DNA from 3 places in the Pseudomonas sp. RGM 3321 genome. Region 3 is predicted to be linked to each of the others. Evidence: riboswitches for the same ligand, from Rfam matches in the RefSeq annotation. Region 3 holds a riboswitch; each other region holds the start of a gene.

What was found. A riboswitch is a leader RNA that binds a small molecule or an ion and turns the genes downstream of it on or off. The one in region 3 is predicted to bind cobalamin.
Region 1: linked by a shared signal. The riboswitch ahead of cobO (cob(I)yrinic acid a,c-diamide adenosyltransferase) and the one ahead of RGM3321_RS17775 (CbtB-domain containing protein) in region 3 are both predicted to bind cobalamin.
Region 2: linked by a shared signal. The riboswitch ahead of RGM3321_RS06660 (ABC transporter substrate-binding protein) and the one ahead of RGM3321_RS17775 (CbtB-domain containing protein) in region 3 are both predicted to bind cobalamin.

The regions. Positions count from the first base shown of each region.
Region 1 covers NZ_JALHBH010000103.1:34,955-45,550, forward strand. The annotation lists gene purM (phosphoribosylformylglycinamidine cyclo-ligase) at 1-490, opposite strand, end outside; gene RGM3321_RS09750 (DUF2066 domain-containing protein) at 832-1,935, shown strand; gene RGM3321_RS09755 (AI-2E family transporter) at 1,974-3,047, shown strand; gene hda (DnaA regulatory inactivator Hda) at 3,264-3,968, shown strand; gene RGM3321_RS09765 (NAD-dependent deacylase) at 3,962-4,726, shown strand; gene RGM3321_RS09770 (C40 family peptidase) at 4,802-5,530, shown strand; gene RGM3321_RS09775 (C40 family peptidase) at 5,621-6,166, shown strand; gene RGM3321_RS09780 (sorbosone dehydrogenase family protein) at 6,495-7,823, opposite strand; cobalamin riboswitch at 7,943-8,157, shown strand; gene cobO (cob(I)yrinic acid a,c-diamide adenosyltransferase) at 8,248-8,859, shown strand; gene RGM3321_RS09790 (cobyrinate a,c-diamide synthase) at 8,885-10,180, shown strand; gene bluB (5,6-dimethylbenzimidazole synthase) at 10,177-10,596, shown strand, end outside.
Region 2 covers NZ_JALHBH010000097.1:25,109-35,704, reverse strand. The annotation lists gene RGM3321_RS06700 (ABC transporter substrate-binding protein) at 1-1,357, shown strand, start outside; gene RGM3321_RS06695 (ABC transporter permease) at 1,398-2,435, shown strand; gene RGM3321_RS06690 (ABC transporter permease) at 2,435-3,340, shown strand; gene RGM3321_RS06685 (ABC transporter ATP-binding protein) at 3,390-4,229, shown strand; gene RGM3321_RS06680 (ABC transporter ATP-binding protein) at 4,240-5,004, shown strand; gene RGM3321_RS06675 (oligogalacturonate-specific porin KdgM family protein) at 5,140-5,862, shown strand; gene RGM3321_RS06670 (FadR/GntR family transcriptional regulator) at 6,059-6,793, opposite strand; gene RGM3321_RS06665 (FadR/GntR family transcriptional regulator) at 6,902-7,618, shown strand; cobalamin riboswitch at 7,637-7,837, shown strand; gene RGM3321_RS06660 (ABC transporter substrate-binding protein) at 7,967-8,980, shown strand; gene RGM3321_RS06655 (iron chelate uptake ABC transporter family permease subunit) at 8,977-9,999, shown strand; gene RGM3321_RS06650 (ABC transporter ATP-binding protein) at 9,996-10,596, shown strand, end outside.
Region 3 covers NZ_JALHBH010000114.1:94,774-105,369, reverse strand. The annotation lists gene RGM3321_RS17800 (Lrp/AsnC family transcriptional regulator) at 1-423, opposite strand, end outside; gene RGM3321_RS17795 (indolepyruvate ferredoxin oxidoreductase family protein) at 608-4,090, shown strand; gene cobM (precorrin-4 C(11)-methyltransferase) at 4,175-4,924, opposite strand; gene RGM3321_RS17785 (cobalamin biosynthesis protein) at 4,957-5,406, opposite strand; gene RGM3321_RS17780 (CbtA family protein) at 5,384-6,091, opposite strand; gene RGM3321_RS17775 (CbtB-domain containing protein) at 6,102-6,287, opposite strand; cobalamin riboswitch at 6,383-6,597, opposite strand; cobalamin riboswitch at 6,656-6,879, shown strand; gene cobW (cobalamin biosynthesis protein CobW) at 6,994-8,058, shown strand; gene cobN (cobaltochelatase subunit CobN) at 8,063-10,596, shown strand, end outside.

The DNA of each region.
Region 1 (10,596 bases), on a different contig from region 3:
CGACGCCGACGCAGAAGCCAGCCAGATCGTAGTCTTCGCCTTCGTACATGCCCGGCATTTCAGCGGTTTCGCCGCCGACCAGCGAGCAGCCAGCCAGTTCGCAGCCAGCACCGATACCGGTGACGACCTGGGCAGCGGTGTCGACGTTCAGCTTGCCGGTGGCGTAGTAATCGAGGAAGAACAGCGGCTCTGCACCGCAGACCACCAGGTCATTGACGCACATGGCGACCAGATCGATGCCGATGGTGTCGTGCTTGTTCAGGTTCAGGGCCAGACGCAGCTTGGTGCCCACGCCGTCGGTGCCGGAAACCAGGACCGGTTGCTTGTAGCCAGCCGGGATTTCGCAGAGGGCGCCGAAGCCTCCCAGGCCGCCCATGACTTCCGGACGCTTGGTGCGCTTGGCGACGCTCTTGATGCGTTCGACCAATGCTTCACCGGCGTCGATGTCTACACCGGCGTCTTTATAGCTCAGGGAGGGTTGCTTGCTCATAGAAAATCCAGGCCTTTAGGGGGGATTCGGAGGTATCGACCGCTGCGTTGGGACCCGTTCAGCACCGCGCTGTCATGCGATGGTAATGTTGGGCCGTGGCGATTGCCGGTCTGCGAAGGCGCGCGATTTTATCAGGCTTGCTCCCCAGGGGCCATCCTTGCGCCGACAACAGGGCGGTGTTGCGCCAAATAAACCTGATCCGGCGCCTCCCGTCAGTGCGAGTGCCGCCGTTTAAGGTGTACTTTATGCGCAAATTGAATGATTGGTGGTTCAAGGCTGTCCCAGACTTGTACACCTCCTGAAACAGCTTCTTTTTACTTTTTTCCGTTCGGGAACTGTCCATGCGTTTTTCCAGAATTCTTTTAGTCGGCTGCCTGTCCCTGATCAGCCTCCCCAGCCTTGCCGAAACAGTCAGCAACCTTTATCAGGTCCGCGAGCCGGTTACTGGCCAGTCGCCCGATGAGCGCACACGGGCTACCCAGGCCGCGGTCGAAACGCTGGTGCTGCGCCTGACCGGCGACGCCAAGGCCGCGCAGGGTTCGGCCATCGCCGCGCTGCGCAAAGACCCGCAGCAAATCATCAGCCAGTACGGCTATGAGGCCGGTCCGCCGGAAACCCTGCTGGTGGACTTCGATCCAGCGACCACCGACCGTGCGTTGCGTGATGCCGGCCTGTCGATCTGGGGCAGTAATCGCCCGTCGATCCTCGGCTGGTGGCTGAACGACTCGGTCGAAGGCTCGAATCTGGTCGGTGACGGTCAGGCCGCCGCTGAACCACTGCGCCGCGCTGCGCAACACCGCGGTTTGCCGCTGCGTCTGCCGCTGGCGGATTTGAGCGAGCAGGGCATCGGTAACGCCAAGACACTTGAAGGCACTGATGCCGCGCCGCTCAAGGAAGCTTCCGAGCGTTACGGTGCTGACGCGATACTGGCGGTGCACGCCAAGGAAGATGCAGGCCAGTGGCAGGGCAAATGGCGCTTGTGGCTGGGCGATCAGCGCGAGCAGGGCACCGCGACCGGGGCTAGTTCCGAAGCGTTGGCCGATGCGGTGTTGCTGTCGGTCAGCCAGCGTCTGGCCCCGCGTTTTGTCGCCAAGCCCGGTGCCTCGACGGGCCTGTTGGTGCAGGTTCAGGGCATGACACTGGAGCGCTATGCACAACTGCTTCAGTTACTTGATCCGTTCGACGTGCGTCTGAGTTCTGTTGACGGCGACAAAGTGGTGTTTGAGGTCAGTGGCAGCACCGACCAGCTACGCTCGCAGTTGTCGCTGGCCAAATTGCAGGAAGTGCCCGCAGCCGAGGCAGCCGCTGCCCCAACACCGCCTGCTGCGCCTGTCGATGCGACTGCGCCGGTTGCGCCAGCCAATGGAGCTGCTGCTGTTCCGGCACCTGCGCCCGCACCGATGATTGTTCCGGCGTCCGCGCCACAGCTTTATTTCCGCTGGTAATCCGGCAAAGCGCTTTTCCATTGGGTTGAGGGATGTTGATGACTGATACACGGCGTTGGTTCTGGATCGGCGGCCTGGCCTTGCTGGTCGCATTCGTGGTGCTGTTGCACACGATCCTCACCCCTTTTCTGGTAGCGCTGCTGCTGGCCTACATGGGCGATCCGCTGGTGGATCGTCTGGAGCGTGCCGGGCTGTCCAGAACCTTGAGCGTGGTGGCGGTGTTCGGTCTGTTCATACTGGTGCTGATGGCCTTGCTGCTGGTGCTGGTGCCGATGCTGGCCAAACAGTTGTTTCGTCTCTATGAGTTGGCCCCGCAGATCCTCGACTGGCTGCAACACTCGGCGTTGCCGTGGGTGCAGGCCAAGTTCGGTCTGGCAGACGGGTTCTGGAAGTTCGACAAGATCAAGGCAGCCATCTCCGAACACATGGGGCAGGCCGGGGATATCGTCTCTGTCGTGCTGTCCCAGGCTACGGCGTCGAGCCTGGCGCTGATCGGCTGGCTGACCAATCTGGTGCTGATCCCGGTGGTGTGTTTCTACCTGTTGCGTGACTGGGACATCATGACCGGCAAGATCCGCGGTCTGCTGCCACGTCAGCGTGAAGGTCAAATCGTCAAGCTGGCGGGCGAGTGTCACGAGGTGCTGGGCGCGTTCATACGCGGGCAACTGCTGGTCATGGTCGGTCTCGGAGTGATCTACGCGGCCGGTCTGATGCTGGTCGGGCTGGAGCTGGGCCTGTTGATCGGAGTGATCGCCGGTCTGGCTGCCATCGTGCCTTATATGGGCTTTGTGATCGGCATTGGTTCGGCACTGGTCGCCGGGTTGTTCCAGTTTGGTGGTGACCTGTACCCGATGATGGGCATCGTTGCCGTATTCATGATCGGTCAGGCACTCGAAGGTATGGTGCTGACGCCATTACTGGTAGGGGATCGCATCGGTCTGCACCCGGTGGCGGTGATCTTTGCGATTCTGGCGGGTGGCGAGCTGTTCGGCTTCACCGGCATTCTGCTGGCGTTGCCGGTCGCTGCGGTGATCATGGTGCTGGTGCGGCACATGCATGACGTTTATAAAGACTCGGAAATCTATGCCGGTGCGGAAGATCCAGAGCTGTAGGCGTACGCACGCCTCTTCACTGCCCGGTGAAGAGGCTTGTCCAGGCAATGCATGCGTCACGTCAAAACGCCCTTTCTCGACCTGCGCTTTACGCACCCTGACGCAAACCTTTGATTTTGCTTGAGGTCTGTCGCATTGTGCGACCCGCTTCACGGGTATAAACTTTGCGCTCTTTACACAGAGGCCCTTGACGGTTTGCATGAGCCGTTAGTCAGCATGAAACCGATTCAGCTGCCCCTGAGTGTGCGTCTGCGTGATGACGCCACTTTCGTCAATTACTATCCAGGCGCCAATGCCGCTGCACTCGGCTATGTCGAGCGGCTGTGCGAAGCCGACGCTGGGTGGACGGAAAGCCTCATCTATCTGTGGGGCAAGGATGGAGTAGGGCGCACGCACCTGCTTCAGGCTGCGTGCCTGCGTTTCGAGCAACTGGGCGAGCCAGCGGTGTATCTGCCGCTTGCCGAAGTCATCGATGAAGGTATCGAGCTGTTCGACCATCTTGAACAGTACGAACTGGTGTGCCTGGATGACCTGCAAGCCATTGTCGGCAAGCCGGAGTGGGAAGAAGCCCTGTTTCACCTGTTCAACCGTTTGCGTGACAGCGGGCGTCGTCTGCTTATTGCAGCGTCCAAATCGCCCCGCGAACTGCCGGTCAAGCTCCCCGATCTGAAATCCCGTCTGACCATGGCCCTGGTATTCCAGATGCGTGGTCTTTCCGACGAAGACAAGCTGCGTGCGCTGCAACTGCGTGCGTCACGGCGCGGCCTGCACCTTACCGATGAGGTAGGCCATTTCATCCTGACGCGTGGTACACGCAGCATGAGCGCGCTGTTCGAATTGCTTGAGCGCCTTGATCAGGCGTCACTCCAGGAAAAGCGCAAGCTGACCATTCCCTTCCTTAAAGAGACGCTGGGGTGGTAGATCAGGCGCTGTTGATGCAAACGGCGGCAGCCTTGCGCCATGCACAACGGATTCTGGTGATCACCGGGGCAGGACTGTCGGCTGATTCGGGCTTGCCGACCTATCGCGGCGTTGGCGGGCTGTACAACGGCAAGACCGACGATGGCTTGCCTATCGAAATGGCCCTGTCCGGGCCGATGCTGCGCCGTGACCCCGAGCTGTGCTGGAAATATATTGCCGAGCTGGGCAAGGCCTGCCTGGGAGGTGAGCCCAACGTCGCGCATTACGCCATCGCGCAGTTGCAGCGCATCAAGCCCGAGTGCTGGGTGCTGACCCAGAATGTCGACGGCTATCATCGCGCCGCTGGCAGCCCGCCGGAGCGCCTGATCGAAATTCACGGGCAGCTCTCGCCACTGTTTTGCCAATCCTGCGGCGCTGAAGATCCGCAATTGAGTGAGCACTTGCAGCGTCCTTTGCCCCCTTTATGCCCGGCATGTAGTGGCGTTATGCGACCGCCCGTCGTTCTTTTTCAGGAAATGCTCCCTGAAAGGGCACTGGAAACACTGTATGAACAACTGGCTAAAGGCTATGACGCAGTCCTGAGTATTGGTACCACGGCAAGCTTCCCCTACATTCACGAACCGGTCATTCGCACCAGAGTTTCCGGGGGTTTTACGGCGGAAATCAATCCGCAGCCGACCGATCACAGCGCGCAGATGGACGTCTTTTTGCAATGCCGTGCAGCACATGTCATGGCGGAACTCATAAGTCACATCTAGTTCGATTGAATTTGCAAATCACCTTCATAAAAGGCATAGTCTCGCCATCTTAACTAGTCAGCCACGGTTGTGCCCATGCAGGTTGTTCGCTTTGCACCCCTCGTGCCTCTCGCACTCGTTACATTCCTCTTCGGTTGCTCGGCCAATATGCCGGTCGCACAGCAGGAACAGGTCCAGCCAGTTCCACGCTATCAGAGCGCAATCAATGCAAATGCCCAGTCCGCAGCCCGTCGCGCCGACGCGGCAGTCCTGCAGGACGAGCTCGCTACCGAAGACGAACTGTCCCAGTTCGCTGATAACAAGTCTTACCAACTGCCGGCCCTGGCCGACAGCATCCTGGAGCGTGGCAAGTCGCTGATCGGCACACGCTACAAGTTCGGCGGCACGTCGACTTCTTCGGGTTTCGATTGCAGCGGCTTCATCGGTTATCTGTTTCGCGAAGAGGCCGGCATGAGCCTGCCACGTTCCACGCGTGAAATGATCAACGTCAACGCACCTCTGGTGGCGCGCAACAAGCTTCAGCCGGGCGATGTGCTGTTCTTCAGTACTCGCGGTCGCGGTCAGGTCAGCCATGCAGCGATCTACGCCGGTAATCGGCAGTTCATCCACTCCAGCAGTCGCCGCAGCGGCGGTGTGCGCATCGACAGCCTCGATGACGCCTACTGGAGCAAGACCTTCATCGAGGCCAAGCGGCCTCTGGCGATGGCCCCGGGTACTGTTGCAGTAAAATCGACACCTGAAGTAACGCAGACAACGGCGATGACTTCGACTACAGTCAAGACCGCGCCCAAGCGGCGTAAATAAAATAGAACGCGCAGAACAAGACCTTCGGGTCTTTCTGCGTTTTTGAGCTTCTCGGCAGCGTAAGCCGCATCCGGATAGGTTGTTGTGGTTATGTCGATTGCGTTGCGCCTGATAGTCATCTCTGTTGCTGCGTTGCTGGGGGCTTGCGCCAGCGCGCCGCCACCGCCCAAAGCACCCCGGATCGTTCAGCGTCCGGTGGTCACTGCTCCCCCTCAGATTCTTTCTCCGGCTGCCGAAGACGTGCTGTTTCGTGCGTTGGGGCTGGTTGGCACGCCTTATCGCTGGGGCGGCAACACGCCTGACTCCGGTTTTGATTGCAGCGGTCTTATAGGTTATGTCTATCGTGATGCAGCGGGCATTTCCCTACCGCGTTCCACGCGCGAGATGATCGTGATGGGCGTGCCGAATATCCGTCGCGAGCAATTGCAGTCAGGGGATCTGGTGTTCTTCGCCACCTCGGGCGGCTCGCAGGTGTCCCACGCGGGCATCTACGTCGGCGAAGGCCGCTTCGTGCATGCGCCGGCCAGCGGCGGCACGGTCAAGCTCGACAGCCTCGACAAGCCTTACTGGCAGAAAGCCTATCTCAACGCCAAACGCGTGATTCAGCCGTCCAGCCTGGCGCAGAATCGGCCTTAAGCGCTTCGCGCTGATTGCTCTGCGCGCACTCAAGAGCGTCCAGAACTGCATGCCCACGCCCACGCGGAGCGCTCAACTTTACTTTAGATTCTGGCCGCAGGCCGTAGGAGCGAACTTGTTCGCGAAAGGGCTTGTATGATCGCCGAAAATGCATCTTCTGAAACACCGCCTTCGCGAACAAGTTCGCTCCTACGCCCTTCGGGCAGAACCCTGAAAGGCACGTATTCCGGGCTCTTCAGGACTTGTGTGTAACGCCGAGTGTTGGAGCGTAGGGAACGATGATCTCAACTATCGTGCAACGCTCTGCGTCAAACCTCTAGGCTCGGCGTTACTGAGCAGCCTTGGCGGATGTCACGCGCCAGATCTTGTTGCCGACGTCGTCGGCCACCAGCAATCCGCCGCGCTGGTCATTGACCACGCCAACCGGGCGACCCATGGCTTTTTCATCCTTGTTGAGGAAGCCGGTCAACACATCGACCGGGGTGCCGTTGGGTTTGCCGCCGCTGAATGGAATGAACACCACCTTGTAGCCGCTGTGCGGTTTGCGGTTCCAGGAGCCGTGCTGGCCAATGAACAAGCCTTCGTTGAACGGTGCAGCCAGTGTCTTGCCGTCGGCGAACACCAGGCCCAGCGAAGCGGTGTGCGGACCGACTGCGTAATCCGGGGCAATCGCCTTGGCGACCAGTGCCGGGTTCTGTGGCTTGACGCGCTCGTCGACGTGCTGGCCGTAATAGCTGTAGGGCCAGCCGTAGAAAGCGCCATCCTGCACCGAGGTCACGTAGTCAGGCACCAGGTCGCTGCCGATTTCATCTCGCTCGTTGACTGCCGTCCACAGTTTGCCGGTTTTGGGCTCCCAGTCCATGCCGTTGGGGTTGCGCAGGCCAGAGGCGAAAATGCGGTGGTTGCCGGTGGCAGCGTCCACTTCCCAGATGGCTGCACGACCTTCTTCCTTGTCCATGCCGTTCTCGGCCACGTTGCTGTTGGAGCCCACGGTTACGTACAGCTTGCTGCCATCCTTGCTGGCGATGACGTTCTTGGTCCAGTGGTGATTGAGCGTACCGCCCGGCAGGTCGACGACCTTGGTCGCTTGCGCGCTGATCGAGGTCTGGCCCGCTTCATAGGGGAAGCTGATCAGGCGGTCGGTGTCGGCGACATACAGCTTGTTGCCCACCAGGGTCATGCCAAACGGAGAATTGAGGTTTTGCAGGAAAACCGTGCGGGTCTCCGCGACGCCGTCCTTGTCCACGTCGCGCAGCAGAGTAATGCGGTTGGCGCTTGGCACGCCCGCACCGGCGCGGCCCATGACTTTTTCCATTACCCAGCCGCGAATACCCTTGGAATCATCCGGTTTGGCCGGCGAATTGGTTTCCGCCACCAGCACGTCGCCATTGGGTAATACATACAGCCAGCGCGGGTGGTCGAGGCCTTCAGCGAAGGCCGCCACCTGAGTGCCGGGTGCGGCCACCGGTTTGGCGCCTTTTTCCCAGCCGATGGCAGGGGCGATGTTGACGGTCGGGATGAGCGTCTTGTTGGGCTCCGGCAGTTTGGGCGAGGGGCCTGTTCCATCCGAGACTTGCAGGGTCGAAGACTCGCCGCAGGCAGCAAGGCCACCGGCAACCAGAAGCAACACTGCGTAGTGGGGTCTGAGTCTGAACATGGTGAATCTCCATAAACAAGGGCGTGGTCCGATAATTGATAGAGGCACCGCCAACCCGCTAGGTTCAATCACGTTCCGCGGCGACGGTGTCGATTGACGCTCCCAGCCCAACACTCTACCCTTCGCGGTTTGTTTCAGGTGCTCTGCAATCCTCGATTGGCAGGGTGAAACAGGGAAGCCGGTGTGGGTTGACAGATCCGATCCCGGCGCTGCCCCCGCAACGGTAAATGAGTCAAGGCTGTGCCTGACGCCACTGTGTTTCGACATGGGAAGGCGCGCAGCCGGGGTAACCCGCTCATGAGCCCGGAGACCGGCCTGAACCACTCAATGGCATCACGGAGGGTGGTGCTCTGTGCAGGGCGTTGCCGTGCTGTCCAGTGCTGTCCTTCCGTCTGTTGTCGACTGCCACGAGCGGAGAACCCGGATGAACGAATCCCCCGAACGCGACGAACGCCATCTGGCGCGCATGCTGCGCAAGAAAGCCGTGATGGACGAGCGCATTGCCAGCTCACCCAACGAGTGCGGCCTGCTGCTGGTCTTGACCGGCAACGGCAAGGGCAAGAGCAGCTCGGCATTCGGCATGCTTGCCAGGGCCATGGGCCACGACATGCAGTGCGGCGTGGTGCAGTTCATCAAGGGCCGCAACAGCACTGGCGAAGAAATGTTTTTCCGCCGTTTCCCCGAGCAGGTGCGCTATCACGTGATGGGCGAGGGCTTCACCTGGGAAACCCAGGATCGCCAGCGTGACATCGCCGCCGCTGAGGCCGCCTGGGCCGTGTCTCAGGAAATGCTTCGCGATCCGGCCATTGGTCTGGTGGTGCTCGACGAACTGAACATCGCTCTCAAACATGGCTACCTCGACCTTGAACAGGTGCTGAGTGATTTGCAGGCCCGCCCGCCGATGCAGCATGTGCTGGTGACCGGCCGCGGTGCCAAACCCGAATTGATCGACCTGGCTGATACGGTTTCCGAGATCGGCGTGGTCAAGCACGCGTTTCAGGCCGGTATTCGTGCGCAGAAAGGTATCGAGCTGTGAACCCTTCATTATTGAGCGCATCGCAATGAGAGCCCCGCGTGATTGTCCGGCGGTATTGATCGCTGCGCCTGCCTCCGGGCAAGGCAAAACCACGGTGACCGCTGCACTGGCGCGTTTGCACCGCAATCAAGGGCGCAGAGTCCGAGTGTTCAAGTGCGGCCCGGATTTTCTCGACCCGATGATTCTCGAGCGGGCCAGCGGCGCACCGGTCTACCAGCTGGACATGTGGATGGTTGGTGCCGACGAAAGCCGTCGCCTGTTGTGGGAAGCCGCAGATGAGGCAGACCTGATCCTGATCGAAGGCGTCATGGGGCTGTTCGACGGTACACCGTCCAGCGCTGATCTGGCCCGCCACTTTGGCGTACCGGTGTTGGGGGTGATCGACGGCACGGCGATGGCGCAGACGTTTGGCGCGCTGGCGCTCGGGCTGGCGCGTTATCAGCCTGATCTACCGTTTGCCGGCGTGCTGGCCAACCGGGTTGGCACGGTACGACACGCGCAGTTGCTGGAAAACAGCCTGACCGAGGGCCTGCGCTGGTATGGCGCACTGTCCCGGGAAGTCGGTTTCGAATTGCCCAGCCGCCATCTGGGACTGGTTCAGGCCAGCGAACTCAACGATCTGGACGTGCGGCTGGACATGGCTGCCGCCGCGCTGGCCAGTACCTGCGAAGTGGCCTTGCCGCCAGCCGTAACCTTCACCGCGCCTGACCCGGTTCAGGTCGAGCCTTTACTCAGAGGTGTGCGCATCGCCATTGCCCGCGACGAGGCCTTTGCCTTTCTGTACGGCGCGAGCCTGGACCTGCTGAGGAACATGGGCGCTGAGCTGAGTTTCTTCTCGCCGATCCATGACCGCGAGCTTCCCGACGCCGACAGCCTGTACCTGCCGGGTGGCTACCCGGAGCTGCACCACGTTGCGCTGGCGGAAAACCTGACGATGCAGGCGTCGATCAGGGCGCACCATATTGCTGGCAAGCCGATTCTGGCCGAGTGCGGCGGCATGCTTTATTTACTCGAAGCCCTGACCGATGTAGAGGGCGTGCGCGCCGAACTGGTCGGCTTGCTGTCCGGTGAGGCGGTCATGCAGAAGCGTCTGGCGGCGCTGGCCTTGCAAGCGGTTGAGCTGCCCGAGGGCACGCTGCATGGCCACACGTATCACCATTCGCTGACCAGCACCGAGTTACAGCCGATTGCCCGTGGCGTCAGCCCCAACGGCGGGCGTGGCGCAGAGGCAGTCTATCGCCTGGGTCGTCTGACCGCGTCCTACGTGCATTTCTATTTCCCTTCCTGCCCTCAGGCGATTGCGGCGCTGTTCAAACCATGACCGAACAAGCGTTCAGCCCTGAAGAGCGGGCTGCGGTGTACCGGGCCATCGCCGAGCGTCGCGACATGCGCCACTTCGTCGGCGGCACGGTGGCCCCCGAGTTGCTGGCGCGCTTGCTGGAAGCCGCACACCAGGCACCCAGTGTCGGGCTGATGCAGCCGTGGCGCTTCATTCGCATCAGCGATCCGGTGTTGCGCGGAAAAATGCAGGCGCAGGTAGAAGAAGAACGTATCCGCACTGCTCAGGCACTGGGCGAGCGCACCGACGAGTTCATGAAGCTCAAGGTCGAAGGGATCAATGACTGCGCAGAGGTGCTGGTCGCCGCACTGATGGAAGGGCGTGAACAGCATATTTTCGGCCGCCGCACCTTGCCGGAAATGGACATGGCCTCGTTGTCCTGCGCCATCCAGAATCTG
Region 2 (10,596 bases), on a different contig from region 3:
GGAAATCAGCCCCGACCGCATGCGCCTGACCTTCCATCTCCGCCCGGGCGTGACGTTTCACTCCGGTAACCCGCTTACTGCACAGGACGTTGCCTGGTCGCTGCAACGTGTGGTCACACTCAACAAGGCGCTGGCCTCGACCTGGAAAGCCTACGGTTACACCGCTGGCAACGTCAGCGAGCTGATGCGCGCCGAAGGACCATCGACCTTCGTGCTTGACCTGCCCAAAGCCACCGACCCCATGCTGGTGCTCAACACGCTGGCAACCTCGCCCAGCGCCTTCGTCATTGATCGGCTGACCGCGTTGCAGCATGCCAGGGGTGATGATCTGGGCGCCGCCTGGCTGACCACCAACACAGCGGGCTCCGGCGCATTCAAGCTGGACATCTGGCGTGCCAACGACGTGATTCTGATGAGCCGCTTCGAGCAATACTGGCGCGGCCCGGCCAAACTGCGTCGGGTGATCATGCGCAACATGACCGAATCCCAAGCGCTGCGTCTGATGGTGGAGCGCGGAGACCTGGACGTGGCGCGCGGCATGGCGGCCACCGACATCAAGGCACTGACCCGCTCGAAAGACGTCAATGTGCAGACCATCCCGCGCGGCACTCTGTACTACGTCGCACTGAGCATGGAGCAGCCACTGTTTCAGGATATTCGGGTGCGCCAGGCGATTCGTGCGCTGATCGACTATCAAGGCATCAACTCCGTGGTCATGCCGCATTACGGAGTTATCAACCAGCGCCCGCTGCAACTGGGGCTGGCGGCCAGACTGGATGATCCGGGCTATGCGCTCAACGTCGCCGAGGCCAGGCGCCTGCTGGCCGAAGCCGGGCACCCGAATGGCTTCAAGATCACCATTCGTTCGCTGACCGATTCGCCCTTCATCAACATCGCCACCAGCCTGCAATCGACCCTCGCCCAGGCAGGCATTCAGGCGTCGATCATTACCGGCACCGGCAACCAGATCTACGGCGCAATGCGCGACCGGCGCTTCGACATTCTGGTCGGGCGTGGCGGTGGCGGTGCCGAGCGCCATCCGCACTCCAGCCTGCGAGCGCTCATCTACAACCCGGACAACCGCGAAGAAGCCAGGTTGAGCAACTTTCAGGGCTGGCGCACCTCGTTCTACAACGCCGAGATCAACCAGTTGATCGAGCAGGCCGAACGCGAGCGTGACGCCAGCCGGCAGCTGGCCGACTACCAGCGCATCCAGACCCTGTATGACCAGAAAGCCGGGCCGATCATGCCGATTTCGCAGATGACCGATGAAGTGGTTATTCACGCCGATGTCCGGCATTACCTGGGTCACAGCGCCGCGACCACGCGCCTGCGTGACGTCTACAAGCAACGCTGAACTCATGCGTTCAATCGCTCAAGCCAAGGCAGGAATAACCATGTCGAGTGCATCGATTTCAATTTGGAGCAGTCGGGTTGCCCACGGCACCCGTCGCAGCGGATCAGTGGCGGCGACCCTGTTCGGCCTGCTGTTGCTCACTTTCTTCATTGGCCGGGTCATGCCGCTGGACCCGGTGCTGGCCATCGTCGGCCCCGACGCAGATGCGGCCGCCTACGCTCAGGCGTATCAGGAACTGGGCCTGGACAAACCGCTGACCACCCAGTTCGTCATGTACCTCAGTGACCTGCTGCACGGTGATCTGGGCAAAGCCCTGCTGACCGGCCACCCGGTGATAGACGACATCGTGCGGGTTTTCCCGGCCACGCTGGAGCTGGCGACGCTGGCAATCCTGTTCGGCGTGTTGCTGGGTTTGCCATTGGGGGTGTATGCAGCCACCCATCAGGGCCGTAGCGGCGACCATATTGCCCGGGTCATCACCCTGTTTGGCTATTCCACGCCGATCTTCTGGCTGGGCATGATGGCTTTTCTGGTGTTCTACGCCTGGCTGGGCTGGGCCGGAGGGGTCGGACGCATTGGCCTGGCTTATGACGGCCTGATCGAAACCCGCACCGGCCTGTTGCTGGTCGATACCGCGCTGTCCGGCGACTGGGAGGCCTTTCGCAGCGCACTGCGCCACATCCTGCTGCCTGCGGTAATCCTCAGTTTCAATTCGGTGGCGTATATCAGCCGCATGACCCGCAGCTTCATGCTCGAACAGCTTTCGCAGGAATACATCATCACCGCCCGGGTCAAGGGCCTGTCGCAGCGACGCATCGTCTGGGGCCATGCGTTCCGCAACATTCGCGTGCAACTGCTGACCATCGTCGCCCTCGCCTACGGCGGCCTGCTGGAGGGCGCGGTGCTCATAGAAACCGTGTTCGCCTGGCCCGGCTTTGGCCAGTACCTGACCAGCAGCCTGCTGCTTGGCGACATGAATGCCGTGATGGCCTGCGTCCTGCTGATCGGGTTGATCTTCGTGATCCTCAATCAGATCAGTGACGCCCTTTATAAAGTCTTCGACCCGAGAACCCGCTGATGACGACTTCCATTGCAAGCAGCGCCACGCCCATGGTTCAGGCGCCAACCTCCAGCCTTGCGGCACTGGCCGCCAGCAGTGCGCGCCTGATGCGTTTTCTGTTGCGCAACCCGATGACGCTGGCAGGGCTGATCGTCATCGGCACGCTGATGATCGTCGCATTGTTCGCGCCGTGGATCGCCACTCACGACCCGCTGGCTCAGGACCTGTCGGCCGCGCTGCGCATGCCCGGTGCACAGAACTGGTTCGGCACCGATGAGTACGGCCGCGACGTGTTCAGCCGACTCGTCTACGGCTCGCGCATTACGCTGTACATCGTGATGCTGGTGACGGTGATCGTCGGCCCGATCGGCCTGCTGATCGGCACTGTGTCCGGCTATTTCGGAGGCTGGGTCGACAGCCTGTTCATGCGCATCACCGACATCTTCATCTCGTTCCCCAGTCTGGTGCTGGCACTGGCCTTCATCGCCGCCCTGGGCCCTGGCCTGGAACACGCAGTCATCGCCATCGCCCTGACTGCGTGGCCACCGATCGCCCGCCTGGCGCGGGCCGAAACCCTGTCGTTGCGCAACGCCGATTTCGTTGTCGCGGTGAAGCTACAAGGTGCCTCGGCAGTGCGGGTGATCGGCCGTCACATCATTCCGATGTGCCTGTCTTCGGTGATTATCCGCCTGACCATGAACATGGCCAGCATCATTCTTACCGCCGCTGCACTGGGCTTTCTCGGCCTCGGCGCACAGGCGCCGCTGCCGGAATGGGGCGCGATGATCTCCAGCGGCCGTCGTTACATGCTGGAAAGCTGGTGGCTGGTGGCGGCACCCGGCGCAACCATCATGCTGGTCAGTCTGGCGTTCAACCTGTTGGGCGACGGATTGCGCGATGTACTTGACCCACGCAGCGAATGACACGCATCGAACAATAATAAAAGGGGCTAACACCATGTCACACACAGCCATGCCACAGATAAAGCTTGCAGTAGAAGATTTACGCGTCGAGTTCAGTCATGCGGGTAAGGTCACGGCAGCCGTTCGCGACGTGTCATTCAGCCTTGGACGGGAAAAGCTGGCGATTGTTGGCGAATCGGGATCGGGCAAGTCCACGGTCGGTCGCAGCCTGCTGCGTCTGCATCCGGCAACGGCCAGGGTCACGGCGAAAACCCTGCGTTTCGGCGATATCGATTTACTTGAATGCAGCGAAAAACAGATGCAGAGCATTCGCGGGCGGCGCATGTCGATGATCATGCAGGACCCGAAATACTCGCTGAACCCGGTGATCAAGGTAGGCGAACAGATCGCCGAAGCCTATCTGGCACATCACAGGGTCTCGAAAAAGGAGGCCCGCGAACGCACGCTGGACATGCTCGCCAAGGTGCACATCCGCGAACCGGCGCGAGTCTACGAACTGTATCCCCATGAAGTTTCGGGCGGTATGGGCCAGCGGATCATGATCGCGATGATGGTGATCACCGACCCGCAAGTGATCATCGCCGACGAGCCGACTTCCGCACTGGATGTGTCGGTGCGCCGTCAGGTGCTCAACGTGCTGGAAGAGCTGGTCAGCGAGCGCGATCTGGGCCTTATCTTTATCAGCCACGACCTGAACATGGTCCGTCACTTTTGCGACCGGGTGCTGGTGATGTACGCCGGGCGGGTGGTGGAATCGCTTAACGCCAGCGAGCTGGATCAGGCGCGTCATCCCTACACTCGAGGCCTGTTGGCCGCCCTGCCCAGCCTGGATCACCCGCGTGCCAGCCTGCCGGTTCTGCAACGCGATCCCCTTTGGCTCACTCACTGAGAATGCTCCCATGGCAATGATCACAGTCGATTCACTGAACCTGAGCTTCGGCGCTGGCCCAGCGCTGAATCAGGTGCTGCGTGACGTCAACCTGCAGGTCGAGCGAGGCCAGTCGTTCGGCCTGGTCGGCGAGTCCGGCTCGGGCAAGACCACCGTACTGCGCTGCCTGGCAGGACAATATCATCACTGGAGCGGCGCACTGAGCGTGGCCGGCCAGACCGTACAATGCAAGCTCGATGCCAGTCACTACCGCACCGTGCAGATGGTGTTTCAGGACCCCTATGCCTCACTGCACCCGCGCCACACCATCGACGCGGCACTCAAGGAGCCATTGAGCATTCACCGGATCGGTGACCGTGACCGTCGCGTCTGTGAAGTGCTGAACAAGGTCGGCCTCAACGAGAGCTTTCGTTTCCGTTACCCGCATCAGCTGTCCGGCGGCCAGCGCCAGCGTGTCGCTATTGCAAGGGCGCTGATTCTAGAACCACGTGTGCTGCTGCTCGACGAACCCACCTCGGCACTGGACGTTTCAGTGCAGGCCGAAATTCTCAACCTGCTGGCCGACTTGCGTCATCAGCAAGGCCTGACTTACCTCATGGTGACCCACGACCTCGGCGTAGTGGCGCACTTGTGTGACCGGGTTGCGGTCATGCAGCAAGGCCAGGTGCTGGAAACCCTCGACAGCAGCCAGTTGATCAACAACCAGGCTCGGCACGAGTATTCGCGACTGCTGATTCAGGCCAGCCGCGACATGGACCTGCGTCCGACGGGATGACCCGCCGCCGGGCTCACGACCGCTGAACCCGTAACCCTGCCGACACTGTGATCCCCGGCCCTCTCGGCCAAGGGATCCGGCTGCCTGCGATTTGCCTCAACACACCCAAAACAGCCATCAAACAAGAATAAAAAAATGAAAAAATCACTCGCACTGATCTCTCTGACTGCTCTGTTCCCCGGCGCCTGGGCGCATGCCGACAGCGCGTACATCAACTACCGTCACCAATATGCAGAAAGCACCCGCATGCATGCTGACCGGGTCAAATTCGGCAGCCGGCTGGACAGCGGCTGGGGCTTCGAAGGCGAGCTCAAATACAAGACCGCAGGCGACCGCCAGGACGTAGCGTTCGACAACACCGTCGGCAACGGCCACGAATTGACTGTCAGCTATCAATACCGGCTCGACGACAAATGGCTGCTGACGCCTTCGTTTGCGCTGGAAAGCATCGAGAAATCGACGGCCTATAAAATGGGCCTGAAACTGGGTTACAAAGTAAACGATCAGTTGAGCGTGTCAGGCCGTTACCGCTACGACTCGATCAAGCTGGACAGGGACAAGGTCAACCATGAAATGCCTGACAACCAGATGGATGATCAGTCGATCAATCGTTACGACGTCTGGGTCAACTACGCCAGCAAAGGCCCCTGGGCGTACGAGTATCAGTTCACCTACTTCGACGCCGATTACATCCGCTACGACAACGGCAAGACCGACTACGAACAGAACGCGGCCTTCAAATACAAATGGGACAAGCACTGGGTGCCGTTCTTTGAAGTCGGCGACATCAAGGTGGATTCCGAAGATGACAAGCGCCAGCTGAGATTGCGCGTGGGCGTGCAGTACAACTTCCTGTAGCGCATCCCCACTGGAGCATGATGAACGATAATCTCACTATCGTGCCGACGCTCCGCGTCGCATGCCGTTCTGGACGCTCTGCGTCCTCTTTCGAGCATGTGGTGCAGCGCAGGTTTGTGACGCGGAGCGTCATCCAAGGCATTCCTACGCTGGAGCGTGAGGAACGAGAGGTGTCTGGCAGAAACTCCGCAATCGCTCAGTCGCTGTACAGCGCCTGAGTGCGGCGCAGGCGCATGCGGCTGCCGTTGAGGTGCAGATACATCGCCGAGCGCGCTGCGTCGACGTTGCCTTCGGCGATGGCGTTGTAGATTTGCCGGTGTTCGGTGTTGATTCCGGTCAGGTAGGCGTTGCGATCGCTCTGCCCTGTGTAGGCCGAGTTCATCCGCGTGCGGGGAATCAGCTTGGTGCCCAGATGCTTCATGATATCGATCAGGTACGCATTGCCTGACGCCTTGGCGATCTTGAGGTGAAATTGAAAATCGGCATTGATGGTGGTTCCGGATTTCTGCGGACCTTCGAGCAGCGCATCGAACGCCCGCTTGAGCTCAAGCAACGCTTCAGGGCTGCGTCGTTGCGCAGCCAGCCCTGCCGCCTCGACTTCCAGGCTCAAGCGAAACTCCAGCAGGTTCAGCACATCGGACAAGGTGGCGATGGTCGCAGGCCCTACCGAAAAACCTTCAGGCGGTGGCATATCGAGAACAAAGGTGCCGACGCCATGCCGGGTTTCCACCAGCCCCGCGGCCTGCATCCGCGACAGCGCATCGCGCACCACCGTGCGGCTGACACCCTCGGCTTCCATGATGTGGATCTCGGAAGGCAGTTTCTCGCCGCGCACCAGCACACCGTCTCGCATGCGCTGGGCGAAGCGGTCGACCAGGGTTTCTGCCAGGCGTCGATGGTTCTTTTGCGAGGAAAGTGCGTTGTCCGACATTGCAGCCTCAGTTCTGTCCGATACGCGAGTATAGGCTGCGATCCCCACACAAAACACGCCTTGAGTACGGTTATACTCAGCCACCCGACACGGACCTGATCACCCGCCATGGAACAACCTTCCGCATCAAAAGGCCGTCGCTCCAGCCTAACCCAGCAACTGGTCGCCGAGTTTTCGCGCAGAATTCGCGAAGGCGAGATCCAGAGCGGTGAAAAGCTTCCTACCGAACAGGTGATCATCCGTGAAACCGGGGTCAGCCGCACCGTGGTTCGTGAAGCGATGTCGCGTCTGCAAGCCGAAGGTCTGGTCGAAACCCGGCATGGCATCGGCACCTTCGTGGTCGATGCAGCGCAGCCAGGTAATTTCCAGCAGGTTGAACCGCCAATCGGTACACCCGCAGACGCGGTATCCATCATCGAGCTGCGCCTGAGCATCGAGCCGGAATCTGCCGCGCTCGCTGCTCTACGCCGCACGCCCGAGCAACTGGATGCCATCCGTCAGGCACTCGATGAGTTGCATCGCTGCGCGCGCCTGGGACACGACACCATGAAGGCCGATTTCGAGTTTCACCGGCAGATATCACTGTGTACCGCCAACAGCTTTTTTACCGATGTGATGAGCCAGCTCGGCAGCAGCATCCTGCCTCGTACCCGCAGCGGCTTTGGCAATATCGCGTCGTTGCACGCAGAGGACGATCCGGGCATCCAGCAACGTGAACAGGAGACCATCTTTGACGCCATTGTCCATCAGGACCGTGATGCCGCCCGAGCCGCGATGCGCCTGCATCTGATCAACAGTCTGCTGCGCCTGCGCGCAAAGGATTAGCCACTAAAACGCTTATCGTTTACCATGCCGCCCGTCGGTTTCCGAGAGGAACTAACAGGGAATTCGTACGCTTTGTCTGCACAAGGCCAAAACGAAACTGCCCCCGCAACTGTAGGCATCGAGCCTGCTCCATGACTGCCACTGGATTCAGCTCCGGGAAGGCCGGAGCCCGGCGATGACATGCCAGTCAGGAGACCTGCCGACCTGCTTCAACCCACTAACCGGCGGGGTGTCCGGGAAGGACATCCGCACGCGGCGGCATTTTCCGTTGTGCCCGGTCACTTGCCGGGGATGTGTTTCCTGATGTGCATTGCGCCTTGGCACCTGTTCCAACGGAGACCGCATTTCATGTCGCTGCCCCGCCTTGCCGCACTTGCCGCCAGCCTGACGCTGTCCACCATAACCCTCGCCGCCCCCACTCAGTATCCGCTGACCCTTGAAAACTGTGGTTCGACCCTGACGTTCGCGTATGCACCGACCAAGGCAGTGACCATTGGTCAGGCCGGTACTGAAATACTCTACGAACTGGGCCTGGGCGACCGGCTGGTGGGCACGTCGCTGTGGTTCAACAACGTTTTGCCACGCTTCAAGGCGCAGAACGACAAGGTAGAACGTCTGGCCGACAACGACCCAAGCTTTGAGGCGGTGATCGGCAAACGTCCGGAACTGGTGACGGTGCAGCTGGAGTGGATGGTTGGCAAACAGGGCGTGGTCGGCACACGCGAACAGTTCCATGACCTGAAAATACCCACTTACATTCTGCCGTCCGATTGCGAAGGCAAAAACAATCTGGTCGGTGCCGACGGCACACGCCTGGAGCCGTTCCGCATCGAAACCATCTACAAGAGCATCGAGCAACTGGCGCAGATTTTCGATGTACAGGACCGCGGTGACACGCTGGTCGCCGACCTCAAGGCCCGCCTGAGCGCCGCGATTGCCAATGTCAAACAGAACAAGGCGAACGACGTCTCGGCGCTGTTCTGGTTTTCCAGTTCGGATCTTGCCAGCGATCCTTTCGTGGCAGGCCGCAAAGGCATCCCGGATTTCATGCTCAACAGCCTGGGCATGCGCAATATCGTCCAGTCCGACGAGGAATGGCCGACCGTGGGCTGGGAAAGCATTGCCAAGGCCAACCCAAGCATTCTGGTGATTGCGCGCATGGACCGCCGCCGCTTCCCGGCCGACGACTACCTGAAGAAAATCGAATTTCTCAAGAGCGATCCGGTGACGCGCAACATGGACGCAGTCAAGCATGAGCGGATCGTGATCATCGACGCCGAGGGCATGCAGGCCGGTCTGCGCCTGTTCACCGGGTTCGAGGAACTGGCTGACGCCGCCAACCGTTTCAACGCGGCACAATGAGATTACCAGTAGCGTTGGGCCATGTGCTCTGGGTCTCGGCAGTGCTGGTACTGGCGATCATGATCGGTGCGGCGATTGGCGAAACCTCGATCAGCCTGCCGGTGGTTTTTCAGGTGCTGGCCAACAAACTCTGGGCAGCCAGCTACGTGCTCGACCCTATCGATGAGGGCATTGTCTGGAACTACCGGCTGACCCGCGCGATTGTCGCGGCAGCCTGCGGGGCCGGGCTGGCGATCTGTGGCGTGGTGCTGCAATCCTTGTTGCGCAATCCGCTGGCAGACCCGTATCTGCTGGGAATTTCCGCCGGGGCCTCGACCGGCGCGGTGCTGGTCGCCATTCTGGGCTTTGGTGCAGGGGCCATTTCGATGTCGGCAGGCGCTTTTGTCGGCGCCGTGGCGGCGTTTTCGCTGGTCGCTCTGCTAGCGCACTCGTCGCGAGGCACCACTGCAGCCGGGCAGATCATTCTGGCCGGGATCGCCGGTTCACAGCTGTTCAATGCCCTGACATCATTTCTGATCACCAAATCCGCAAGCTCGGAGCAGGCACGCGGCATCATGTTCTGGTTGCTGGGCAATCTCAGCGGTGTGCGCTGGCACTCTGTCTGGCTGGCAGTGCCGACGGTGCTGGTCGGTCTGCTGGTGTGCCTCTGGCACCGGCGAGCGCTGGACGCGTTCACCTTCGGCAGCGACTCGGCGGCGTCACTGGGGATTGCCGTACGGCGCGTGCAGATCATCCTGATCGCGACCGCAGCCCTGGTCACCGCAGTGATGGTGTCGATCGTTGGCTCCATCGGTTTTGTCGGGCTGGTGATCCCGCACGCGGTGCGTATGCTGGTCGGTGTGCGCCACGCACGGCTGGTGCCGTTGAGTGCATTGAGCGGCGCACTGTTCCTGATCGCTGCCGACATCCTCTCGCGCACGCTGATCAAGGGGCAGGCGCTGCCGATTGGCGTCATTACCGCCCTGATCGGCGCACCGGTCTTCGCTTTGATACTTATCCGGGGCAATAGCACTCGATGAACGCGTTTCCTCAGCAGGTCAACGCAGCGGTGCTCGGTTGCTCCGGTCTGGGTTATTCGGTACGCGGTACTGCGCTGCTGCGCGAGGTCGACCTGAGCATTGCAGCGGGAGAAACGCTGGCCGTGGTCGGCCCTAACGGGTCGGGCAAATCCACCCTGCTGAAACTATTGGCCGGTATTCAGAAGCCGGTCAGCGGCAGCGTCAGGCTGGGCGGGCAGCCACTCGAGTCAATGAGCCGCAGAGATGTAGCGCGCCTGCTGGCAGTGGTCGAACAACAGGCAGAAACCAGCGACGCCGTGACTGTACGGGATGCCGTCGAACTGGGCCGCACGCCGTGGCTGTCGGCACTCGAGCCGTGGAGTACCAACGATGACGCAATCGTTCGTCAGGCTTTGCAGGATGTGGACATGCTGCACATGCAGAAACGTGCCTGGCACACCCTGTCCGGCGGCGAGCGGCAGCGCGTGCACATCGCCAGGGCGCTGGCGCAACGACCCAGGATCCTTCTGCTGGACGAACCGACCAATCATCTGGATATCCAGCACCAACTGACCATCCTCGGCTTGGTCAGGGCCTTGCCGGTAACCACTGTGATAG
Region 3 (10,596 bases):
AATGTTCGAGTGGGCCTCATGTACGTGCGGCAACTGCAGCAAATGATCGCGCAGAAAGCGCTCATAGCTGGCGATGTCCTGAGCAACCACCTTGAGCATGAAATCCATCCCTCCGGCCATGGTGTAGCACTCCAGCACCTCCGGGTGGCCGATGATGGCCTCTTCGAATTCGGCCAGATAGCGTCGGCCATGGCCCGACAGCTTGACCTCGACAAACACGGTCATGCTCAGGCCGAGCTTCTGAGTGCTGAGCAGGGCGACAGTGCGTTCTATCACTCCGTCTTCCTGAAGCCGGTGAATGCGCCGCCAGCAGGGCGATTGCGATAACTCGACCCGTTCGGCGATTTCTGCCGCAGACAGGCTGGCGTCATGTTGCAAAAGACGAAGAATCTTGCGATCGATGGGGCTCAATTTAGGCTGCATGAATTGACCTTGTTTTTTGTTCTGATCGAAAAAAGCATGCTCAATATCAGCAGATTTGCAGGCATTTAGAAAGAAAAAGCCTCTTTGCTGCTGGCAGTCTAGTGGCAAGGCTGCCGGGTTTGACCGTCCCTGCGCAAAAGCCTGACACCTATAAGAACAAGACAAGAACAAGAGAGGTATCCGCATGTCTCTGGCTGATATTCGTCTGGATGATAAATACCGGCTTGCCACCGGTAATCTGTACCTGACCGGCACACAGGCCCTGACTCGCCTGCCGATGCTGCAAAAACAACGTGATGAAGCGCTGGGCCTGAATACCGCCGGTTTTATTTCCGGCTACCGCGGCTCGCCGTTGGGCAATCTGGACAAAAGCCTTTGGGACGCCAAGGACTACCTGCAACAAAACGCCATCCATTTTCAGCCGGGCATCAACGAAGAACTGGCGGCGACGGCTGTCTGGGGTAGTCAGCAGGTCAACCTGTTTCCCCACGGTAAATACGATGGCGTGTTTGCCCTCTGGTACGGCAAAGGCCCGGGCGTGGACCGTTGCGGAGATGTCTTCAAGCACGGCAACTCGGCAGGCGTTGCAGCCAATGGCGGTGTGCTGATTCTTGCGGGCGATGACCACGGCTGCAAATCATCGACCATTGCCCACCAGAGCGAACATGCGTTTATTGCTTCGATGATCCCGGTACTCAACCCCAGCAACGTTCAGGAAATTCTCGACTACGGCATCATCGGCTGGGAATTGTCGCGTTACAGCGGTTGCTGGGTGGCGATGAAGACCATTGCCGAGAACGTGGATTCTTCGGCCGTGGTCGAGGTTGACCCGTTGCGGGTCAAAACGCGCACTCCGGAAGATTTCGCACTGCCGGAAGGCGGTTTGCACATCCGCTGGCCGGATCCGCCGCTGGCCCAGGAAGCGCGTCTCAACACCTACAAGATCTATGCGGCCAGGGCCTTCGCCCGCGCCAATCAGCTTAACAAGGTGGTCATCGATTCTGCACACCCCAGGCTGGGCATCATTACTACCGGCAAGTCCTATCTGGATGTGCGTCAGGCGCTTGAAGAGCTGGGTATCGATCAGGAGCTGTGCGACAGGGTCGGGATTCGCGTGCTCAAGGTCGGCATGAGCTGGCCGCTGGAACCGGTGTCGGTGCACGACTTTGCCGAAGGGCTGGACGAAATTCTGGTGGTCGAGGAAAAACGCAGTGTCATCGAAGATCAACTGACCGGGCAGCTCTACAACTGGCCCGTGGACCGCCGCCCGGTGGTGGTCGGTGAGTTCGATGAACAGGGCCGCTCACTGCTGCCGAACCTCAGCGAGCTGACACCGGCGATGATCGCCAGGGTCATCGCCAAGCGTCTTGCTCCGTTCTACAGCAGCCCGCAGATCGAGGCACGTCTGCAGTTCCTCAGCGACAAGGAACAGGCGCTTCAGGCGCCGCTGTTCAACACCCAACGCACTCCGCATTTCTGCTCGGGCTGCCCGCACAACACGTCGACGCGTGTGCCGGAAGGCAGTCGCGCCCTGGCCGGGATCGGTTGCCACTACATGACCATCTGGATGGATCGCGAAACCGATACCTTCACCCAGATGGGCGGCGAGGGCGTGACCTGGATCGGTCAGGCACCGTTCACCGAAACACCTCACGTCTTCCAGAATCTGGGCGACGGTACTTACTTTCATTCCGGGCATCTGGCGCTGCGTGCAGCCGTGGCCTCCAAGGTCAATATCACCTACAAGATCCTCTACAACGATGCCGTTGCCATGACCGGTGGCCAGCCAATCGACGGCGTGTTGCGCGTCGATCAACTGAGCCGCCAGGTGTTCAACGAGGGCGTGCAGCGCATCGCACTGGTCTCCGACGAGCCGGACAAGTACCCGAGCCGGCAGGATTTCGCGCCGATTACCACCTTCCATCATCGGCGTGATCTGGACAGCGTGCAGCGCGAGCTGCGTGAGTTCAAAGGTGTGTCGGTGATCATCTACGACCAGACCTGTGCGACTGAAAAGCGTCGCCGCCGCAAACGCGGCACCATGCCGGATCTGGAAAAGCGTGCGTTGATCAACCCGGCCGTATGTGAGGGCTGCGGCGACTGCGGGGTCAAATCCGGTTGCCTGTCCGTGCTGCCCAAGGAAACGGCGCAGGGCCGCAAGCGCGAAATCGATCAGAGCGCCTGCAACAAGGATTTCAGCTGCGTCGAAGGTTTCTGCCCAAGCTTCGTCACGGTGCATGGCGGCAAGCTGCGCAAGCCTGCGGTGCCCAAGCAGGTCGAGGCGTTCGCTCGCTTGCCTGAACCTGCACTGCCGTCGCTGGAGCGGCCGTTCAATATTCTGTTGCCGGGGGTTGGCGGCACAGGCGTGACCACCGTCGGTGCAATGCTGGGTTATGCCGCTAATCTGGAAGGCAAGGGCTGCAGCGTGCTGGATCAGGCCGGTTTGGCACAGAAATTCGGCCCGGTGGTCAGCCATATCCGTATTGCAGCGCGCCAACAGGACTTGTTCGCGGTGCGTATCGCAGCCGGCGAGGCGCACCTGCTGCTCGGCTGTGACTTACTGGTGGCTGCCGGTCCGGATGCAATCGCCAAGCTCGACAGCAAGATTTCCCACGCAGTGGTCAACAGCCAGCAAACGCCGACCGCCGAGTTCACGCGCAACCCGGATGCCGTATTTCCGGCCGAGGCCATGAAGCAGACCATCATCGAGGCGGTGGGCGCTGCGAAGACCCACTTTGTCGAAGCCACATCGCTGGCCACCCGGCTGATGGGTGACAGCATCGCCAGTAACCTGTTCATGCTCGGTTACGCGTTTCAGCTGGGCCTGATTCCGTTGACCTCGGCCGCCATCGAAAAGGCGATCGAACTCAACGGGGTGGCGGTCAATCTCAATCAGCAGGCGTTTCTCTGGGGTCGTCGTACCGCCCATGATCCTGCGGCGGTCGAAGCCTTCGTCAATCCGCAGCAGAAGGTCAGCGAGCCGCAGCCAATGGACCTTGATCAGCGTATTCAGAGCAATGTCGAAACCTTGAAGGCGTATCAGAGTGGCGCCTATGCCAAGCGCTATGTGGAGCTGGTGCAACGTGTGCGCGATACCGAATCACGGGCGTTCCCCGGTCAGCAGCCGATGCTCTCTGAGGCGGTTGCGTTCAACTACTTCAAATTGCTGGCCTATAAGGACGAGTACGAAGTAGCGCGGCTGTACAGCAACGGCGAGTTCACCCGCCAGCTGGAAGCGCAGTTCGAAGGCGATTATCGACTGGAATTCCACTTGGCACCGTCATGGCTGGCAAAACGCGATCCGCACAACGGCCTGCCGCGCAAACGCAGTTTCGGCCCCTGGATGCTGCGCGCCTTCAACCTGCTGGCGAAGTTCAAATTCCTCCGTGGCACAGCGCTCGATCCGTTTGGCCACAGCCTTGAGCGCAAACAGGAGAAGGAGTTGATTGAAGGTTACGTGCGTGACATCGAGCTGATTCTTCAGCACCTGCAAGCGCAGAACCGCCATACCGCTTTGAGCCTGGCACGTCTGCCGGAGCGAATTCGTGGCTATGGCTATATCAAGGAGAGCACCATGAAAGCGGCTGCATTGCAGGCCGACATTCTGCGCAAGAGTCTGGAAAGCGGCGAGGTGGTTGCACCGAAGTTGTACGAGGCAGCTGCCTGACGGGGAGATACTTCGCATCTCCTGATCGCAGCGACCGGGGCAGATCTGCTGTGTTCTGCGCCCGGAGTACCGCCTTCGCCAATATCAGCTCGGTCTGAACAGGTGTGCATGCCTGGCGCGGTACAGCGATGACTCGCTGAACGTGTCAGCGGCAAGCACACGTCCGACCAGAATCAATGCAGTGCGGCGAAAGCCTTTGCACTGCACTTTGTCGTGAATATCCGCCAGTGTGCCAACTGCCCAGTCCTGATCTGGCCAACTGGCACGGTGCACCACGGCAATCGGGCAATCGGCTCCGTAATGCGGAACAAGCTCGTCGACAATCCGCTGCAGGTTGTTCACCCCCAGATGAATCGCCATGGTTGCCCGGTGGCTGGCCAGACTGGCCAGTTCCTCGCCGCTGGGCATTGAGGTCTTGTCGGCATAGCGAGTCAGAATCACGCTTTGCGAAACATCCGGCAGGGTCAGCTCGACGCCCAGCAGCGCAGCGCAGGCAGCGGTCGCGGTGACGCCGGGAATGATTTCGAATGGAATATTCAGTTCCCGCAGATGGCGGATCTGCTCGCCGATGGCGCCATACAGGCCAGGGTCGCCGGAATGCACGCGAGCAACGTCCAGGCCCTGCGCATGCGCGGCCTTTATCAGTTCGATGATCTGCTCCAGATGCAGCTCGGCGCTGTTGGTCACCTGCACGGCCTGATGACCCTCCAGCACTGCGAGCGGCACCAGTGAGCCTGCATAGATAATGACCGGGCATGTGCGAATCAGGCGTTGCCCCTTGACGGTGATCAGCTCGGGATCGCCAGGGCCGGCACCGATGAAATAGACAGTCAATGAATTCTCCGGAATGGATGAGCGCGGAGAGATTATCCGCTGTGTGCAGGACTTATTGCCAAGGCAAATGTGGCGTGGGCGCTTTTCTGCCTTTCGATCAGCAGGGTGGCGGTGCCGTCTCCCAGTTGCGCGGCCAGCGCCAGTGCCGAACCTTCGGCGACACCGTGACAGCCCGTAGTCTGGAAGACCTGCGCAGAACGATGGGTGAGGTACAGCTCCCACGCGACCAGTTGCGCTGCGTTGAAGAACACCAGCGGCACTGCCAGTTGCCCGGCCAGTTCAAGCAGGCCCGGTTCCTGGTCTTTCAGATCGATACATGCCAGCGCAGTGACGCTGGCAATCTCCAGGTCGATCACGCGAAGGCTGTTCTCGATCAGCTCGCGCAACGTCGCTGCAGAGCAACCGCGCCGACAGCCCAGCCCGGCCACCAGTGACGAGCCGGGCTGAACGGTCGGAGAATCAGGCCTGGTGCAGGTCGGCATCGTTTCTGCGGAACAGCCAGGCACTGATCAGCCCCATCGCGACCCAGAACAGCGCGTTGGTTAGCAGCGAGGCAAGCATGAATTGCGATTCCAGAGCTTCGGGTGCCAGGCTCTCATGGACCAGCGGCTGTGGTGCGCCGATAACGTGAGGAACGACCAGAATCGCCACGCCCAGCACTTTGAGCAGCCAGTTCTGACCAAACACCAGCAAGGCCAGCCCGGCGGCAGTCGATGCGGCCGTACCTATCCACCAGGCCTGACGCTGACTCAGTTCGGCGGCAGCGGTGCCTGGCAATTCAGGTGGCAGGCCAAGCGTGGGTGCCAGCACAAAAACCGCGAAACCGGCCAGCCCCCACCATACGCCTTGCACCGTGCGGCCCGGCGCGCGCAGGGTGTAAAGCCCGGCAAGCATCAGGGCGAAGCCTACCGCGACCACCAGATTGCCGCCCGTGGTGGACAGCACACGTTGCCAGCCGTTTTCAGGTTCCCAGGCAGCTTCGTCATGCGCATGACTGTGCTCGGCAGCCGCGCCGTCTGCATGTTCATGGACCTGTTCGGCAGATGCGTTCTCGTAGGTTTCGGCCTGCTGGATCAGTGGCACCACCCAGAAGCTTTGCAGCACGGTCAGCAACAGGGCCGCAAGCAGGCCCGTGAACCCGGCAGTTTGTGCGATTCGCTTGAACATTGTGGAGTCCTTAATGGCAAGGAAAGGCAGCGCTGTGACGGGTATCGTGTGCGGCGTTGTGTACGGCCGCGATGTGCGAGAAACCGGCGAAGTACACCAGACAGGCACCCAGCAGCGCAGCGCTGATGGCGGCTGTCAGGCGTTGAGTGCGGGTGGAGCTGGCGGCGGCGGCGTGGCTGCTGCTGATGGTTGACATGGCGATCCCTCTTGATGATTGGCAAGCGGGCCACGCGCGAAGGAACCTGCCGGCAGACGCCAGAGGTTTCAACTGCGCCCGCCCACCGCGGGTTTGTCATTGCAACGATGTCGGGCCGGTCTCCGGGCTCGCGAGGGGCTCAAACGTCGTACGTTCAAGGCCTGCAAGGTCACCTTCCCATGCCGTGGCACAGTGGATCAGACCTTCTCTCGCTTACCGTTGCGGGGGCAGCACCGGACTTGCTCGACAGCGTGAGCGCACCGGTTTCCCGTTTCACCCCGTGAGGGGCACCCGAAACAAGGCGTACAGGAGAGCATGGGCAGCGGGGGATCGTCAATCTGAACGATTGACCTGTCTGCGGTCACTGCGTAGCCTTGCCGGTTCGAGGTTCTCCATGCGTAAAGCGTTACACATGGAGCTAAGACGGGAATGCGGTACACGCCGCAGCTGCCCCCGCAACTGTAAACGGTGAGGTTCATTGCACAGCCACTGCTGCGGCGGGAAGGCGCAATGAATGCGTGTCGGCATGGTATTCATTGCCTGCCACATGCCGCCGTGAGCCAGGAGACCTGCCTCGAACCGGGCTGACCAAAAGGCCTGCGAATTATCACTACAACCGGGCGGGGTGATCCGGTGGCGATCCGATCCGTGTGCCAGACACGCGGTTCTCGTCCTGTTTGCCCGCCGCATTGCCAAAGGGCACCTGATGAAAACACTGGCCAAGCTTCCCGTCACCATCGTCACCGGCTTCCTCGGCTCGGGCAAAACCACCCTATTGCGACATATGCTCGACAACGCCGAAGGGCGGCGCATCGCGGTCATCGTCAATGAATTCGGTGAGCTGGGCATCGACGGAGAAATCCTCAAGCAGTGCACCATCGGTTGCACCGAAGAAGAGGCCAACGGCCGGGTATATGAGTTGGCCAACGGTTGCCTGTGCTGCACGGTGCAGGAAGAATTCTTTCCGGTCATGCGCGAGCTGGTCGCTCGTCGTGGCGACCTGGACCACATCCTGATCGAAACCTCCGGGCTGGCATTGCCCAAGCCGCTGGTTCAGGCTTTTCAGTGGCCGGAAATTCGCAACGCCTGCACAGTCGATGCGGTGATCACTGTCGTCGACAGCCCGGCAGTACTGGCCGGTACGTTTGCTGCGTTCCCGGATCAGGTCGATGCGCAGCGCAAACTCGACCCGAATCTGGACCATGAATCGCCTTTGCACGAGCTGTTCGCTGATCAACTGGCCAGCGCCGATCTGGTGATCCTTAACAAGGCCGACATGATCGACGCCGAAGGTCTGGCAGCGGTGCGTGCCGAAGTTGCCGAAGAACTGCCGCCAGCCGTCAAGGTGATTGAAGCCAGCAGCGGTCGTCTGCCGATCAGCGTACTGCTGGGTGTTGGCGCCGAGTCCGAGCTGCACATCGATGGTCGCAAGACCCATCATGATCATCACGACGATGACGATCATGATGACCACGATCACGATGCTTTCGATTCGATTTCCCTGAAATTGCCTCAGGCCGATGAAAAGGTGCTGCTCGACGCACTGAATCAACTGGTCGTGCAGCACGGCATTCTGCGGGTGAAGGGCTTCGCGGCCATTCCCGGCAAGCCGATGCGCCTGCTGATCCAGGGTGTGGGCACGCGTTTCGACAAACACTTCGACCGCGCCTGGCGCGCCGATGAAGAGCGTGCCACGCATCTGGTGCTGATTGGTCAGGAGCTGGACGCCGTGGCCCTGCAAGCGCAGCTCAACGCTGCGGTTGTTGGCTAACCCCATGCATTTACTGAGAACCCAGCCCGGCGGTTTCGTACCCGACGACAGCATTGCCGATCTGGGCCAGACCCCGGCCGAGCTGGTAATTCTCTGTAGCGGAGACTCCAGCCTGGCGCTGCTGGCCGAAGCTGCCCGCCAGCTTCCTGACGACTACCCGAGCCTGCGTCTGGCCAACCCGATGCAGGTACAGAATCACGCCTCTGTCGACTTGTATGTCGATGAGGTGCTGCGTCACGCAAAGGTCATTCTGATTTCCCTGCACGGCGGCATCGGTTACTGGCGTTACGGCGTCGAGCGGCTGATGGAGCTCGCGGCACGCGGGGTTCAGGTCATTCTGGTGCCCGGTGATGATCGTCCCGATCCTGAGCTGAGCGATCTGAGCACGGTGCCTGCCGCAGAACGCGACCGGCTCTGGCAGTTTCTGCGTCAGGGCGGCTTGCAGAATGCGCTGGAAATGTATCGTTGCATGGCCAGTCGTTGGCTGGACCGGGACTATTCCTGGACCGAGCCCCAACCGTTGCCACGTACAGCCATTTACCACCCTCGACTGGCAAGCGCGCAGCTCACCGATTGGCAAGCCGACTGGGTTGCGGGGCAGCCCGTTGCGGCGCTGCTGTTCTATCGCTCGCACTTGCAGGCCGCCAATACCGGTTTTATCGACGAGTTCTGTGTGCGCTTACAGGCTATGGGCATCAACCCGCTGCCCATAGCCGTGGCCAGCCTCAAGGAGCCGGGCTGTTTCACTCAGGTAGAGGACTGGCTGGACGAGGCTGAAACCGAACTGATCCTCAACACCACCGGCTTTGCCCAGTCGAGCCCGGAAGCGCCGCATCTGCGCCCGTTTCGGCGCAACGTGCCGGTCATTCAGGCGATCTGCGCGCAGGACAACGAACCTGCATGGCAGGCCAGCGAACAGGGCCTTGGTGCGCGCGATCTGGCGATGCACATTGCCTTGCCGGAGCTGGACGGGCGAATCATCAGTCGGCCAGTCAGTTTCAAGGATCTGGCCTGGCGCAGCGAGCGCAGCCAGTCGGACGTGGTGTGTTACCGCGCCCAGCCGGACAGGATGGATTTTGTCGCGCAACTGGCGCGGCGCTGGATCGAACTGGCGCGGCTGCCCAACGCCGATAAGCGTGTGGCGTTGATCCTGGCCAACTATCCGACCCGCGACGGGCGGATCGGCAACGGTGTAGGGCTCGACACGCCTGCTGCGGCGCTGAACATCCTGCGCGCCATGCAGGCCGAGGGTTATCCGCTGGCACAATTGCCGGACAGCGGCACCGAGCTTATCCAGCAACTGCTGGGTGGTGTGACCAATGATCTGGACAGCATTGATCTGCGGCCCTGCCAGCAAAGCATGGCACTGGAGGAATACCTGGCGGCGTTCAACGAGCTGCCGCAGGAGAACCGTGATGCCGTGAATGCCCGCTGGGGCGCGCCGGACAGCGATCCGATGTTTCGCAGTGGCAGGATGATGATTGCCGGTCTGCGCTTTGGCCTGACCTTCGTTGGCATTCAGCCTGCGCGTGGCTATCAGGTCGACCCCAGCGCGGTGTACCACGACCCGGATCTGGTTCCGCCCCACGGTTATCTGGCGTTTTACTTCTGGCTGCGCAAGACGTACGGAGCGCATGCGGTGGTGCATGTCGGCAAACACGGCAACCTTGAGTGGCTACCGGGCAAGGGCGTCGGCCTTTCCCGAACCTGCTGGCCGGACGCCGTACTGGGTGCCATGCCGAACATCTATCCATTCATCGTCAATGATCCGGGCGAGGGCGCACAGGCCAAGCGGCGTACCCAGGCGGTGATCATCGATCACTTGATGCCGCCCCTGACCCGCGCGGAAACCTATGGTCCGCTGCGCAATCTGGAACTGCTCGCCGACGAGTTCTATGAGGCGCAACTGCTTGATCCGCGCCGCGCGCGCGAGTTGCAACGGGACATTCTCGAACTGGTCCGTGAAACCCATATAGATCGCGAGCTGGCCCTGGGCGAAAACCTCGACAGCGACGCCGATGCGGCGCTCTGGCTGCCGCGTCTGGACACTTACCTGTGTGACCTGAAAGAGTCGCAGATTCGCGATGGCCTGCACATCTTCGGTCAGTCACCACAAGACCGTCTGCGTACCGACACCTTGCTGGCCCTGCTGCGCATCCCGCGCGGCGACGGGCGCGGCGCGCAGTCGAGTCTGTTACGGGCGCTGAGTAAAGCGTTCGGTCTGGATTTCGACCCGCTGGATTGCGAACTGGCCGAACCCTGGACCGGCGCGCGTCCCGCTGCGTTGTTAGCGGTCAGCAGTGACCCGTGGCGCACTGCCGGTGATGCGCGTGAACGGCTTGAGCTTTACGCCGCTGCGCTCATCGAACGCGTGACTCAGGACGAAGCGCTGCACGACTTGCCGGTTGACGATGATCTGGCACTGATTCTCGACAGCCTGCGTGAAGTGGTCGCGCCGCGTCTGGACGCTTGTGGCCCCGGCGAAATGCAGGGCATGCTCGATGCACTGAGCGGCCGCTTCGTTCCGGCAGGCCCCAG